Regions from separate parts of the Pacificibacter sp. genome, predicted to be linked through region 2. Evidence: riboswitches for the same ligand, from Rfam matches in the RefSeq annotation. Region 2 holds a riboswitch; the other holds the start of a gene.
The links. Region 2 has a riboswitch for FMN ahead of ABF287_RS04300 (DMT family transporter). Riboswitches for the same ligand answer to the same signal wherever they lie in the genome.

Region 1: linked by a shared signal. The riboswitch ahead of ABF287_RS01575 (6,7-dimethyl-8-ribityllumazine synthase) and the one ahead of ABF287_RS04300 (DMT family transporter) in region 2 are both predicted to bind FMN.

Annotation. Positions count from the first base shown of each region.
Region 1 is NZ_JBDMZG010000020.1:51,599-58,625, reverse strand. Features, by position in the region: gene ABF287_RS01590 (UDP-3-O-(3-hydroxymyristoyl)glucosamine N-acyltransferase) at 1-934, opposite strand, end outside; gene ABF287_RS01585 (L,D-transpeptidase family protein) at 1,078-2,727, opposite strand; gene ABF287_RS01580 (DUF882 domain-containing protein) at 3,285-3,854, shown strand; gene ABF287_RS01575 (6,7-dimethyl-8-ribityllumazine synthase) at 3,930-4,400, opposite strand; FMN riboswitch at 4,489-4,625, opposite strand; gene ABF287_RS01570 (MipA/OmpV family protein) at 4,963-5,781, shown strand; tRNA gene ABF287_RS01565 (tRNA-Arg) at 5,914-5,990, opposite strand; gene ABF287_RS01560 (cysteine desulfurase) at 6,060-7,027, opposite strand, start outside.
Region 2 is NZ_JBDMZG010000042.1:4,480-11,506, forward strand. Features, by position in the region: gene ABF287_RS04280 (Bax inhibitor-1/YccA family protein) at 1-206, shown strand, start outside; gene ABF287_RS04285 (hypothetical protein) at 355-960, shown strand; gene ABF287_RS04290 (GNAT family N-acetyltransferase) at 965-1,537, opposite strand; gene rpmG (50S ribosomal protein L33) at 1,672-1,839, opposite strand; FMN riboswitch at 2,179-2,341, shown strand; gene ABF287_RS04300 (DMT family transporter) at 2,424-3,344, shown strand; gene ABF287_RS04305 (DUF533 domain-containing protein) at 3,417-4,127, opposite strand; gene ABF287_RS04310 (STAS/SEC14 domain-containing protein) at 4,260-4,637, opposite strand; RNA gene rnpB (RNase P RNA component class A) at 4,767-5,171, opposite strand; gene ABF287_RS04320 (N-acetylmuramoyl-L-alanine amidase) at 5,184-5,882, opposite strand; gene ABF287_RS04325 (hypothetical protein) at 5,889-6,617, opposite strand; gene gatA (Asp-tRNA(Asn)/Glu-tRNA(Gln) amidotransferase subunit GatA) at 6,655-7,027, opposite strand, start outside.

The DNA.
Region 1 (7,027 bases), on a different contig from region 2:
CGCCAGAGCCTGCGCCAATGATGGCCCCCGAACCAATGGTAATATTGTCCGCAGCCCCTGCTTGTCCGCCCATTACGCAGTAATCGCCCAACACCGTCGAGCCAGCGATACCAACCTGACCGCAGAGCAGACAATGCGCGCCCACGATCACGTTGTGTCCAATGTGAACTTGGTTGTCGAGCTTACTGCCAGAACCAATCTGCGTGGCACGAATGGTCCCCTGATCAATGGTGACATTAGCGCCAATCTCTACATCATTGCCAATAACAACACCGCCGATGGATGCGATGCGCATCCAGCTTTGGCCTTTGGCTTCAACCGAAGCACCTAGGCTTTCACGGGTTTCTTCGACAGCGGATTTTTCCTGTGTCACAAAGGAAAACCCATCAGCGCCAATCACGGCACCAGGCTGAATGAAAATACGCGCGCCCAAGCGGGCCGCAGCCCCAATGCGCACGCCAGAATGAATGACCGCGTCTTCGCCAATGGACACACCTGCGCCAATGGTCGCTTGTGGCGCGATCTGACACCGGTCCCCGATGACTGCATTCGCGCCAATCACCACCAACGGGCCGACTTTGACGTCCGCTCCAAGCGTCGCTGTTGGGTCAATTACTGCACTGGGGTGAATACCATCTTGCAGGCCTAGACCTGCATCAAACGTTGCTGTGATCCCTGCCATGGCCAAACGACCCCGACGGACCAAAATCGCCGCATCCAATCCAAAGGACTGCCAATCAGCCCCGTCCCAAAGGACAGCGGCACGTGCGCTTCCAGCGCTGACATCCGGTGCGAACTTGGGATCCATCGCCAACGCGAGATCATTATCACCCGCGGTCGCCGGCTCACTTGCACTGGTGACTACCAAATTGCCATTGCCTTCAAAGGGCGCGCCGATGCGCTGAGCCAAATCTGCAATTGTGATGCCTGTCATCGTCATTCCTTTCGGGACTTGCTGCGTTAGACATAATGCCAAGCTCTGCGCAATGAAAGGCCCTCGTCACGACAATACGCTGTCGATCCCCAACAAAAAAGGCGCCCCGAAGGACGCCTTTCGATACTTAACCAAACGATGGCCTACCCACCAACAGCGCGCAACTGAACGCCCTGTTTTTGCAGCGCGGCCCAGATTTTTGCATCACGGCCATAGACGTCACGGCGGTATTCCATGCCACCTTTTGGCAATGAAATCGCAGTGCGGTAAATCAGGTGAACCGGCACATGCGCTTCGAGATCTACGACAGATTCCTGACGCGTGTTCAAATGAGATTTAAACAATCCCACAGGGTCATTTGTTTGTTTTGCCAACAAAGCATAAGCGAAATCAAACGGATCTTTTAGGCGAATACACCCGTGCGAATATGCGCGTCTTTCTTTGGCAAACAGGCTTTTCGCAGGCGTGTCGTGCAAGTAGATGTTGTATTTGTTCGGAAAAATGAACTTTACCAAACCAAGCGCATTGCCGTCAGACGGAGGCTGTTTGAGGTTGAAAGGAAAGGTTTTATCCGTAAATTCGGTGAAGTCAACATTTGCGCGATCTACCACTTGGCCGCGCGAGTCTACAAGACGCAGGTGACTTACGGCGCCCGCATCACGCTGCATCAAAGGTAGATATTCTTTGACAGCAATAGAACGCGGCACATTCCATGTTGGATTGATCACCAAGTATTCCATCACATCAGAAAATTCCGGTGTCCGACGATCGGAGTCATTCGCACCGACGACAGACCGCGTTGCAAATGTAACCTTGCCGCTATCGATAATTTTCGCCGTGAAATCAGTAATATTGACCAAAACATGACGTTTGCCACGTTCAAAGTTGGTCCAGCGTTCACGCTCCAACGCGACGTGAATGGCTGCAAGACGTGTTGCGGGTTCCACGTTAACTTCCGCCAAGGTGCCTTTCCCGACAACACCATCAGGTGTCATACCATGCGCGGCCTGAAAGCGTTGAACAGCGCCTTTAATGCTCTCATCGAACACTGTCGTGGCGCTACGCTTCATGTATCCCATCGCGATCAAACGATTGCGCAATGCAACCACGTTCGCGTTCGACTGTCCTTCGGTCAACTTACCGCCAGACACCTTTGGCCCCCAACCGCCTGCGCCAATTGTGCGCTCCAGAACAGCTTTCTCTTTCAGCAGACGTGCATATTCTGGGGAGTTCGGAGCAAGCTGATTGATGTACCCACGCGGTGAGGACTGCGCAAAATTCGTCAAAAGAGCCACACCATCACGGTACGGAATTGAGCGAACGATGCCTTTATCAATGCGAGATGGGATCAACTGACCTGTCTGCATGTCACGCGCATATTCAAGAAACAGCTTGGCCATTTCGACTTCTGCACGACCTAGATCACGTTCAGAACCTATGGAACGAATTTTGCTTTCCAACAACGTCGTGTCATAGGGCGCAAGGCCGTGATCTGGCGCTGCTTTCAACGCGTTTAGCAACGCGGCACGGCGGCTCCGCGCCCGTCCTGCATTTGTCGCAAAAATCGGTTTGTATCCCGTTGCACGGTAAAATTCGCTGAGGGCCTTGTGGTCTGAGGAAGCTTCAGCAATCGACTGCATCAAGCCTGTCACTTGTTGAGCGGTCGCCTTTTCAGGGGCCCCGACAACCAAAGCTGTGGACAGGACGGAAACAACTGCAAAACGGACGCCTTTGGTAACAACAGACGCAAATCGACCGGTTTGATGCGCCTTAGAGACCTTAGAAAAAAACATAATTACCCTCGAAAAAGACAGCGAATTGACTAGGAAATTAACTCATTTCTGGCTGAATGTGAGGGGAATTATTGCATGAAGTTGGCCTTGTGGTCGACAAAGCACACAATTTTACGTGAGGTATATCCACGCTATTCGGCTTGTCGTTTCGCGCGCACTCCCGCGAAGGTTGCGAAATTACAGCCAAAATGCATAGATTTGCCGCCAATGCGCTGATTTCTGCCGAATTTACGTTGATTTAACCTTTTCAACAAACGGAACGCTTGGACGGTGATTCACTTTGTGCAATAAAACAGTTGCAAGCACCTCAGGGAATTGAGGCGAAGCCACGCTTGACAGATGGAAACGGTTTTCAATCAGTCAAACATTGCATCGTTCTGAAGTGCTTACAGTTGTTTTGGCAAAGTCCGAAACAGGTAAATATGCTGCTGACTTCCCTAAACATGGGGACGATTTAGTTCAGAGTGAGTGGTAGTCGATCAGTTAGAATGCCGAAAAATCGGCACACCAAGCCATCCGCGTTGAGGCGGGAATTTAAAAATGGGACGCTTGAGATCATGACGACAGAAAAGTCTAGCGTAATTACGCGGCGCACGCTTTTGCGCAGTTTTGCAGCAGCAAGTCTTTCAGCAGCACCAGTCTATGCCAATGCAGCAGGGTTTCTTCGGGGATCTGGCGATATTCGTCGTTTGCGCATGTATTCTGGCCGCACTGGGGAAAGCATCGACACAATCTATTGGGTCGAGGGCGAGTACATTAAAGATGCTTTGAAAGAAGTGACATATTTCATGCGCGACTGGCGCAACAGCAAAATGAAATCCATTGACGCCCGCACCGTCGACATTATGGCTGCGGCTCATGGATTGATGGATGTCAACGAACCCTACATGTTGCTGTCCGGCTACCGCTCACCAGAAACCAACAACTTGTTGCGTTCACGGTCGCGTGGTGTGGCTAAGAACTCCCTCCACATGAAGGGTGAAGCCGCTGATTTACGCCTCAAGTCCCGCTCCGTTGGCCAAATGGCCGCAGCTGCGCAAAATTGCTCAGCTGGCGGCGTTGGCAGCTACCGTGGAGCGAACTTTGTTCACATGGATTGTGGTCCTGTACGGACATGGAAAGGCTGATTTCGCCCTATTTCATCACACCATTTTAAAAGCCGCCCCTTTGGGCGGCTTCTTTGTTTTGCGATACAAGAACCGTTACGCCGCAACGGGCGCCGGAATTTCCAAAGCCAACACATCCCGAACGGCATTCGCTGCCTCAGCACCCTTTTTCAAGAAATGGTCGGTGTAGAACTTGATGTGATCTTCGGTGGAATGAAAATGATGCGGCGTCAAAGACACGGAGAACATCGGCACTTCAGTTTCCAGCTGCGCGCTCATCAAGCCAGAGACCACGGCGTCTGCCACAAAGTCATGACGGTAAATGCCGCCATCGACGACCAAAGCCGCAACAACGATCGCATCGTACTTGCCGGTTTTTGCAAGGCGCTTGGCCAAAAGAGGTGCTTCAAATGCACCAGGAACATTGTAGACGTCTGTGGACGACGCAGGCGCGTGTTTTGAAATTTGTGCGCAAAATCCGTCGTAAGCTTGATCGACAATGTCAGCATGCCAACGGGCGCGAATAAACGCGATGCGCGGAGAAGATGTTTCGAAGTTTGAAGTCATGTTAGTCATTTTGGAACCCTTGAGTTTACACTGTTAGGTCCCAGAGCACGAAGGAGCACTCACAGCGAGCCAAAGCCCCCTGTTCACACCCCATTCTCTACCATCCGGACTTTAACCGTCGGTTCTGGAATTTCACCAGATCTGCTGACCCTTACGTTTTTACGCGTAAGGCGCTCGCGGACTATAACCGCCGGTGGGGAATTACACCCCGCCCTGAGAACTGTCCTAAATTTAGGCAGTACCGCAAATAAGGTCAAGACCTGTGCGCCTCCAAATGAATGCACCAAAGCACAGAACATTGGCACAAAATGCACATAAACAACGCGACTCACCGCAAACCATTCCGGACATTTACCTCACCATCACACTGATTGAACGGCGGTTCGGAAGGAGAATTTGCAGCGCTGCATAGATAATGAGAGCTGCACGCGGGACATATCATTCCCTCACACTATATGTAGCATCAAGCAACCGCACGATGAAGCCTGAGATCACAGTGCATATATCTAATGTCTTGAACAGAAACATGACGACCTGAGGTCGATATCAAAGGTGAAAGTACATGAATTTACTGCCAACTCTTTCCGTAATCGTAAGCATCGCATTGCCAACAGCCGCACTGGCGCAGGATCACCGCGGTCACAATGAAGGCCTGCAAATCACCATCAGTGGCGGTATTGTCAGCGCACCGTCCTATTTGGGTGATGATGACTATCAGACAACTGTGTTTCCTAATATCTCGCTGAGCTACGGAGAGCGTCTAAAGGCATCGTTGCGCGGCATTGAATACACCGCAATCATTCGAGACAACTGGAGTGCCGGTGGTATTCTGGCTTACGACTTTGGCCGTGAAGAAGACCCTGGCAAAAGCGATTTGACGATTTCTGGCGACGCCTCAACTGACTTGATTGGATTGGGCGATGTTGACGGCACTATTGAGATCGGCGGCTTTGTGGAATATGGCGCGGGCCCGATCGCGTCTAGACTAGAACTACGCCAAGGTGTCGACGGCGGTCACGACGGCTTGCACGGGGAAGCCAGTGTCAGTTACCGCGGTCTGTTCGACGTGTTTGCCGCCCCTGCATTCTTCTCAGTCGGACCGAAAGTGACGTTTGCCGACGATGCCTACAACAGTGCCTACTTTGACGTCTCAGAAACGCAATCCATTGCCTCAGGCATCAGTGAGTATGACGCAGGCGGTGGGATCAATTCCTACGGCCTAAGCGCCTCTGTCATGATGCCACTGTCTGAACATACATCTTTGGTTGGATTTGTAGACTACGACCAATTGACCGGTGATGTTGGGGACTCCTCCATCGTACAAGAACGCGGATCGCAGGATCAGGTTCGCACGGGCATCTTTATCAACTACACATTCTAAGAGCGCTGAAAGCTTTCGCTGTTGCGCCATGCCCTGCAAGGACGGTCATGGCGAAAGCTTCTTCTTTCATCCATCAACTTAAAAGAGCGACAGATGCACATCTGGCATACTGCTCGTAATATCAAGGGATTGTGGCGCACCTAAGAGGATTCGAACCTCTGGCCTCTGCCTTCGGAGGGCAGCGCTCTATCCAGCTGAGCTATAGGTGCATTGAGGCTCGGTATAGGCCATGGGTTTGAGGGGTGCAAATGGTTTTCGCGCCCCTCAGGCATTGTCTTTTAAGCAAACAGATCGTGACACAACTCAAGCGCTGAGACCAATGTGTCGACGTCCTCTTTGGTGTTGTACATCGCGAAAGATGCGCGGCAGGTGGCAGTCACGCCCAAGTGCTCCATCAATGGCATTGCGCAATGCGCACCAGCCCGTACAGCAACGCCGCGCTTGTCCAGCACCGTCGACAAATCATGCGCATGGGCACCAGCCATCGTGAACGAGAAAATCGCGCCCTTATCTGGCGCTGTGCCTTGAACCTGCAACCAATTGAGGCTTTGCAGCTTCTCGCTCGCGTATGTGGCAATCTCGGCTTCATGCTTTGCGACATTGTCCATGCCAACGTTCATCAACCAGTCCAAAGCCACGCCCATTCCGATGGTTTGCACGATGCCAGGCGTGCCGGCCTCGAACTTCATCGGTGGTTTGTTGTAAGTCACAGTGTCCCGTCCAACAACGTCGATCATATCGCCACCGCCCATGAAAGGGCGCATCTCGGCTTGGCGATCAGGGTGCACGTAAATCGCCCCTGAACCCGAGGGACCATAAAGTTTATGACCGGTGATAGGATAGAAATCACAGCCCAAATCTTGGACATCAACAGGACCGTGTACAGCCCCCTGAGATCCGTCGATCAAGCTGGCAATGCCGCGTTCGCGTGCGGCGTGGCAAATGGCTTTCACATCAACGCGTGTGCCGGTGACGTTTGACATCTGCGTCACAGAAACCAGCTTGGTTTTTGGCCCCATCGCGTCAATCACGGCTTGCGCATCTAAGCTGCCATCAGGGGCACATTCGACCCACTTGATCACAACCCCCATACGCTCGCGCAGAAAATGCCATGGAACGATGTTGGCGTGATGCTCCAAAACGGAAATCAGAATTTCGTCACCAGCCTGAAGGCGTGGCATGGCCCAACTGTAAGCGATCAAATTGATGCCTTCGGTCGTGCCAGAGGTAAAGATGATGTCATCTT
Region 2 (7,027 bases):
TTGCGATCTCTGCCATCGGCGTTTTGATCTTTGCTGGTCTGACCGCTTATGACACGCAGAAAATCAAAACAGAGTACCTTGCGCATGCACATGCGATGGATGCTTCATGGCTTGCGAAATCCGCGATCATGGGCGCGTTGAACCTCTACCTCGACTTCATCAACATGTTCATGTTCTTGCTGAGCTTCCTCGGCAACCGCGAGTAATTTTAGCTACATTCGAATAGAGAAAGGCCGGTCTTAGGACCGGTCTTTTTCATTTGTGACGTTGCTTAAACTGGAGTTTTCGATAGCTTAAAGCGAAACTGAGATGCCGCCACACGAACCTGGTGCCGCGCATGGGCAAAGGACTTATATGAAAATTCTCTATGTTGACGATGAACAAAGCACTCTAAATGCCTTTGCGCAAAACCATGCACGCGACCGCGTTTTCGTGGAAACCCGTCAAGACAGTTCAGATGTGGTCGAGCGCTTGACCGAATGCGCATCAGCAGATTTGCCTAACCTAATCGTGCTTGACCTTTATGCGACAAAGGACGTGCTTAACAGCGCTGAGGCGGCTCAAGTCAACCAACAGGTTGATGATCTCGTGCGCCAGATTTCGGACAAACGCAAAGAACTTGCCACTGTAGTGCATCACTCAAAAACACCGACAGGCCTTGAGACGTTAAAGCGCCTTAAGGCCACACCCAGTTTGCGTGATATTCCCGTTGTTTTGACCACCCGTGAAGGCCTATCCTTGATTGGCGACGAACAGTATAGCGAATCCGTCCAACTTGGAGCCAACTGGATTATGAAAGGGCGCAAGGCACAGACCGAGCGCACCTTTTTCTTTAAGGTAGTGAATGACGCCAGACATGCAGGACCGCGCATCAAGAGAGATGTTTCATTAATGATCGTCGGCACTCTTTTGGGCACGGCCCTAAGTCTTGGGATCCCATATCTGGTGTCGCAAATCTAGACCTTTACGCCAAGGCGCGCTGCATCTGGATCGCAGGGAGGTACAAGCCAGGTTCCAACGTCAATTCAACCTCACCTGTGGCACTGAACCCCTGCGCCTCATAGAACTCTTCAGCCGCCAAAGTGGACAGGCAAAACATTTTCTCAACCCCCTGAGTTTGCGCGTGCGCCAAGGCGTGTTCAACAATCAGCGAGCCAACACCCGAGCGGGTCCATTTGGGCAGAACGGCAACACGGCGCATGTGGCCGTTGCTGGCAGGCCCAAGACCGCCAAAGGGCGTCGCCTGAGACCAACCCCCTGCGCCCAAAAGCACACCGCCAGCGTCCGCAACAAAATAGGTACCGCCAGACAACAGGCTGGGGGCGGTACGCATCAAACGTGGCAAGGCCCGCGCAAGAATATCATCGTGGTAAACGGGCTTCATCAACGCGCCGTAGCTGGCAGCAATCAGCGTATCGATGGCAAGCGCGTCGCTTGGCAAAGCCGCACGCAAAATAAAGGGCGGCAAATCTGTATTGGGGTGCGATTGAAGGCTTAAACTGCCGTCATTCGAAGGGCTTTCTTGTAATAGGCACATATCGGGATCTCCTGTGTCACGCCTATGCTGCGTGTCGTATCGGGGAGGTCCGCGAGGATAATCTTTTAAGCAAAGAAAAACCGCGCGAACCTTGTGGTTTGCGCGGCTTTTGCATTTCGTCGTTCAAATCAGGCTTACTTGATTTTGCCTTCTTTGTACTCAACATGCTTGCGCACAACCGGGTCGTACTTTTTCATGACCATCTTTTCGGTCATCGTACGCGCGTTCTTTTTGGTCACATAAAAGTGGCCCGTGTCCGCAGTTGAGTTCAGACGGATTTTGATTGTGGTTGGCTTAGCCATTTTTAAAGTCTCCAGTCTTTCGTCCAACGGGTCAGTCGGGCACTTACGCGTGACACCCCGTGAAATCTCTTGAAGCCCGCCTTTTATAGGGTTGCCAGACCGAGTCAATGGTCAAGGCGCCAAAAAAAGCAAGCAAGGCCACCATGGCCAAAAAAATAACGCACTGATCGCTAAAAACGTTCAATCCGTCGCTCTTGCGCACCCTATGACACAGATTCGCCGGCACAACCAGTGGCATATGGCAGATCTTTGACGCTTCTTTTTGGCCATTGCGATTCAATACCCCAGTTGCGCTCAAGCGCTTGGCCGCATAACGTCACCGCGCGGTCAATTCGGCCGCAACGTTCTCAGGGCGGGGCGCAATTCCCCACCGGCGGTAAGGTTGGCGTGCGAACGACAACCAAGCCCGCGAGCGCTTTGGGTGGCACGTGCCACTCTTGGGTCAGCAGATCTGGTGTGATTCCAGAGCCGACGGTCATAGTCCGGATGAAAGAGAGCGGGACCAAATGCGAAGCGCCCCACGGCGTCTGCGCACTGTGTTGTCCTGTGTGCCTTGAGTTATGCGCAACAGAAAAGGACATCGCATGACTCGACCAATTCAATCGACCTCCGCGCCATTTGGCGCCCTTCATTCCCCTGCACGGCTCGGCGCCGCCTTAATGGTTATTGCAGGTATTCTCTTCGCCGTGATCAATCTTTTGGGCCAATACGGCACCATGGTTCAGGGCATCGCCCCGACCCGCCTCGCCTTTTGGCAATATTTCATCGCCTTTGTATTTTCCGCCCCTTGGGTGATCCGCCATGGGATCAAGGCCATGCACACCAGCGCGCTGACCTTGCACGTGATGCGCGTGGTATCTTCTGCCATCGGGGTGCAATTGTGGATCACGGGGTTGGCCCATGTGCCAATCTGGCAAGCCATTGCCTTGATCATGCTATCCCCCTTTTTCGTCACGCTGGGCGCGGGATTGTTCTTGGGCGAAAAGAGCACGCTCGAGCGTTGGATCGCTGTCACCGTTGGCTTCATCGGCGGCATGATCATACTGGCCCCGTGGGCAGAAGACTTTTCGGCCTACGCGCTTTATCCAGTGGGGGCAGCTGTGTTTTGGGCTTTGACGTCCTTGCTGACCAAACGCATGACCGCAACGGAAAGCCCTGAGAGCCTGACGGTTTATCTGTTGCTCTTGCTGACACCAATCAATCTGGCCTTGGCTGTCAGTGGCGATGCCGGTCTTGGCAACCTTGCCATCGGGGCAAACCTTGTGGGGCTTGTGATGCTGTCTGCTGGGGTTTTGACTGCGCTGGCGCAATACGCCATCGCCAAGGCTTATAGCGTTGCAGATGCGGCGTATTTGCAGCCCTTTGACCACCTCAAACTCCCGCTCAATGTGGGCTTTGGCGTGCTGGCCTTCGGCTTTGTCCCACCAGGGTCGATGTGGCTTGGGTCCCTGCTAATTGTCGGCGCGTCCGTGTATCTGCTGCGCCAAGAATCGCGCAGCACTTGACGCATCCCACCCTAAAATCAAAAAAGGGCGGCCCCATCAGGCCGCCCTTTTCAATTTAAAAAACCCGATCGCTTACAAAGCAGGTTTGCCCATAGACAGATGAATCTCTGTTTGCTTAGCGGGATCCAACTGAACCGCCTCGGCCAAAGCTTTCAAAAACGTGCGCTCTGCATCTGTATCAACCGAAATCGCCATCAACGCAGCCGCATAGACTTTGGCTTTGGTCTCTTCTGTCACATCCTTGGCCAAAGCCGTCGGGTCAACGGGGGCATCAAGTTCACCTTGGACGAAATCAATTTCTTCTTGCGAGGCGTCTGTCAGGTGATCCAAGATTTTGGTGCGTTCTTCGGCGTCGATTTCACCATCAGATTTTGCGGCCATAATCATAGCGCGGATCATCAGCTTGGCGTTTTCTTCAGTGGCCTCACCGATGGGCGTGCCCTCGGTCACAGACGCGAACATATCAGACAGACCGCCAGCACCCGCAGCCGCCGCACCACCCATTGCAGAGAACAAAGATCCAAGGCCAGCTTCGGTCGCCTCGGACGCATCGGCGGCTTGCGCACCGAAGGTGCTCATCATTTTGCGAATGGCGTCGGCTCCACCAGGGACGCCGAACTTTTCAGCCATCTGTCCCATTTGATCCGCCATACCGCCTTCATCGCCAGCCTTGCGCATGGCGTCGCGCACGCCGTCCATACCGCCCATTTTACGAACTTTATCAACGCCTTTTGCCGCCGCAAAACCAACAGCCAACGTGGCCAGTGTTTTCATGAAACTCATGGGTCTCTCCCCGTTAATTACCAAACTCACTTATAAGTATGGGGGCGAGCGCACATTTTTCCAAGGTTTTAGAGCAATTAGGGGGAGGCAATGCGCCCCATTCACCCCCAATACCCCAAGTGGCGCAAAGCGTTAGTCTGCGCCGTCGCCTTGTAACCAAGCCTCAGCCGCAGCCGTTTCATCGAACTCAAAGCTTTTGATATCAAGCCCTGGAAACAAAGCGCCCTCAAGCGTGGCGGCTTTTCGCAACCACCCCGCATCGGTCAACACGGCGCATTTGTCGTATTTGCCAAGCAAACCAAACAGCTTTGGCAAACGCGCGAGTTCCACGCCGATGGCCGCCAATGAGGGCAACGAGAATTCAGAAATCTTGTAGAACATTTGCCCATTCGTGACGTCTTCAGACAGCTCGATGAGTTCATCGAGACCTTCACGCATCACTTGCGCATCAAGCGCGCCGCTCAGAGAAATATCCACTCGGTTTTCAGAGTGTTTTGTGACTTTTAACATCGAAACAACCTCCATTCATTGCGCTTTTTGATACCACAATGCGAATATGGCGGTGTTGATGTCGGTCAAATACGTGAAAATTTTGCCAAAGCCTGTCTGGTGCCGCACCCTTGAACACTGGTCATTGATTTGCACGGATGGCCTATAAGCCGGATTTTGTTCAGGCGCGAACGCCGTCGATGACCATTCCTCTAGGTGCATTGTTACCAATACACTCAAGCTGCCAACCCGGGTCTCTCGGGCTTGAACCTCCCTATGATGACGTCGCTTGCGCGATGCCTCACACGAAACCCCTATTTGGCATTGCTCCCAGTGGGGCTTGCCGTGCCGCTCGCGTTGCCGCTTGCGCGGTGGTCTCTTACTCCACCGTTTCACCCTTACCTCCGATATAGAAGGCGGTCTGTTCTCTGTGGCGCTATCCCTAAGGTTACCCTCGCCGGGCGTTACCCGGCACTGTCGTCCAATGGAGTCCGGACTTTCCTCGCGTCCCAGTAGGTTTACACCCCCAGAACCCGCGGTCATCCAGCCATCCGTGCGGGATTGGACTTAGGCTGTGTGCGGCGCGCGGTCAACGGGAAAGCGCACAGCCAAATCGCGTGCAATCGCCATGTCGACGCCGTCCAACGCCCCAACATGATGAGGCCGGAAACGATCCCGAAACGCCGATAGGCGCGCATCAAGAGCTATGTCAGCACAATACCCAAAGCTCGCCAAATCATCCGAAAAGCGATTTTCATCGACAGTCAATGGCGTGGTGTTCTCGCTCCAAACCGACAATCCGCCCAGCGCCAATCGACGCCAGTCGAACCGCGGACCCGGATCAATTTTGCGGCGCGGCGCCATATCGGAATGACCAATGACCCGCTCTGGCGCAATAGCATGTCGGGTATTGATGTCGTGCAGAAGCTCTTCCAAAGCATCCATTTGCGCGGCGGCAAAAGGCATGTTGCCAGCGTTGGCCAATTCGATACCGATGGAGCGCGAATTGACATCCGTCACATCGCCCCACCGCCCAGCGCCCGCGTGCCACGCGCGTTTGGCCTCATCGACCATTTGAATGATGCGCCCTTTCGGGTCGATCAGATAATGCGCAGAGACTTCAAACTCGGGATTGCAAAGCCGCGCAATGGCCTCTTCAGCGGACGCCATGGCTGTGTAATGCAACACAACAATGTCAGGCACAGCCCCACCCTTGCGCTCGCCAAAATTGGGCGATGCATGGGAAAGGCACTCTAGCTTGCTCATGTTGTTTTAGTTGCGGCCAGCGGCCAAACGGAAGGGATGCGGATCCCAAGAACAGGCAAAACCGTCCCCGTCTGGGTCAAGACCCCTCGCATTGCGCTGAGGTCCGCCCCCCGCCAAAAAGGCTTCTTGAGCCAAGTCTGGTGATGGGTATTTCGCACAGTTGCGCGCAGCACGCGATTCTGCGCCCAAGATCAGGCGTGAATACAAGGGTTGGCCGACCGCATTTGTAGTCGACAAGGCAAAGGCAACCAAAGACGTCTTGGCCCCTGATGGGCGCGCCGGCAATGCAGTTGTCTCAACCGTTTGGTATGCTTCTTTGTTGGCCGCAACACGTGCTGCATCTTGCTCGATGGTGCGCTCGGACGAGACGGCAGAGAAATCGTTCTCAGCCGAAATACCCGCGTCGTTCTCGACCGTGCGAATAGAGTCATCGCCAAGAACTTGTGTAAATTGGCCCGTTGGATCGGCAGGGCCTTCTGAAGCTGGCGCATCGGAGCTGCGCCCAATGGCAGCCATCGCCTCATCGGCAAGGTCAGAGGCTGGTGCAGGGGTGCCTTGTTCTTCGACCAAGACTGGGTCATTGCCGCCTTCGCCGTTTGCGATCAACTCAGCTTCGAGCGTCGATTGGTAATCCGAAAACGTATCAAACCCGACGCCCGCACCACTATTTGGCACACGCATAGAACAGGCCGTCAACACAGCCAAAGATATCACAGCAAAAGCGGCACGGCGCATCACGCGTCTCCCAGAAAATTGAACATTGAGAACAGGGTTACCACCATTTGCTTGGCTTGGAAACAAATCCGGCGGACTGCTCAAGACTATGAGCAATATTTAGCAGATCGCCCTCTTCCCATGGACGCCCAATCAGCTGAAGACCAAGCGGCAAACCAGCAGAGGACAGCCCCGTTGGAACGGAAACGCCGGGCAGTCCCGCCATGTTCAACGTCACGGTGAACACGTCATTGAGATACATCTCAATTGGGTCTGCGCCAGTGACTTCGCCAATGCCAAACGCAGCAGTCGGCGTTGTTGGCGCCAGAATGGCATCCACACCGCTTGCAAACACCTGTTCAAAGTCGCGCTTGATCAATGTGCGCACTTTGCGCGCGCGGTTGTAATAGGCGTCGTAGAAGCCTGCAGAC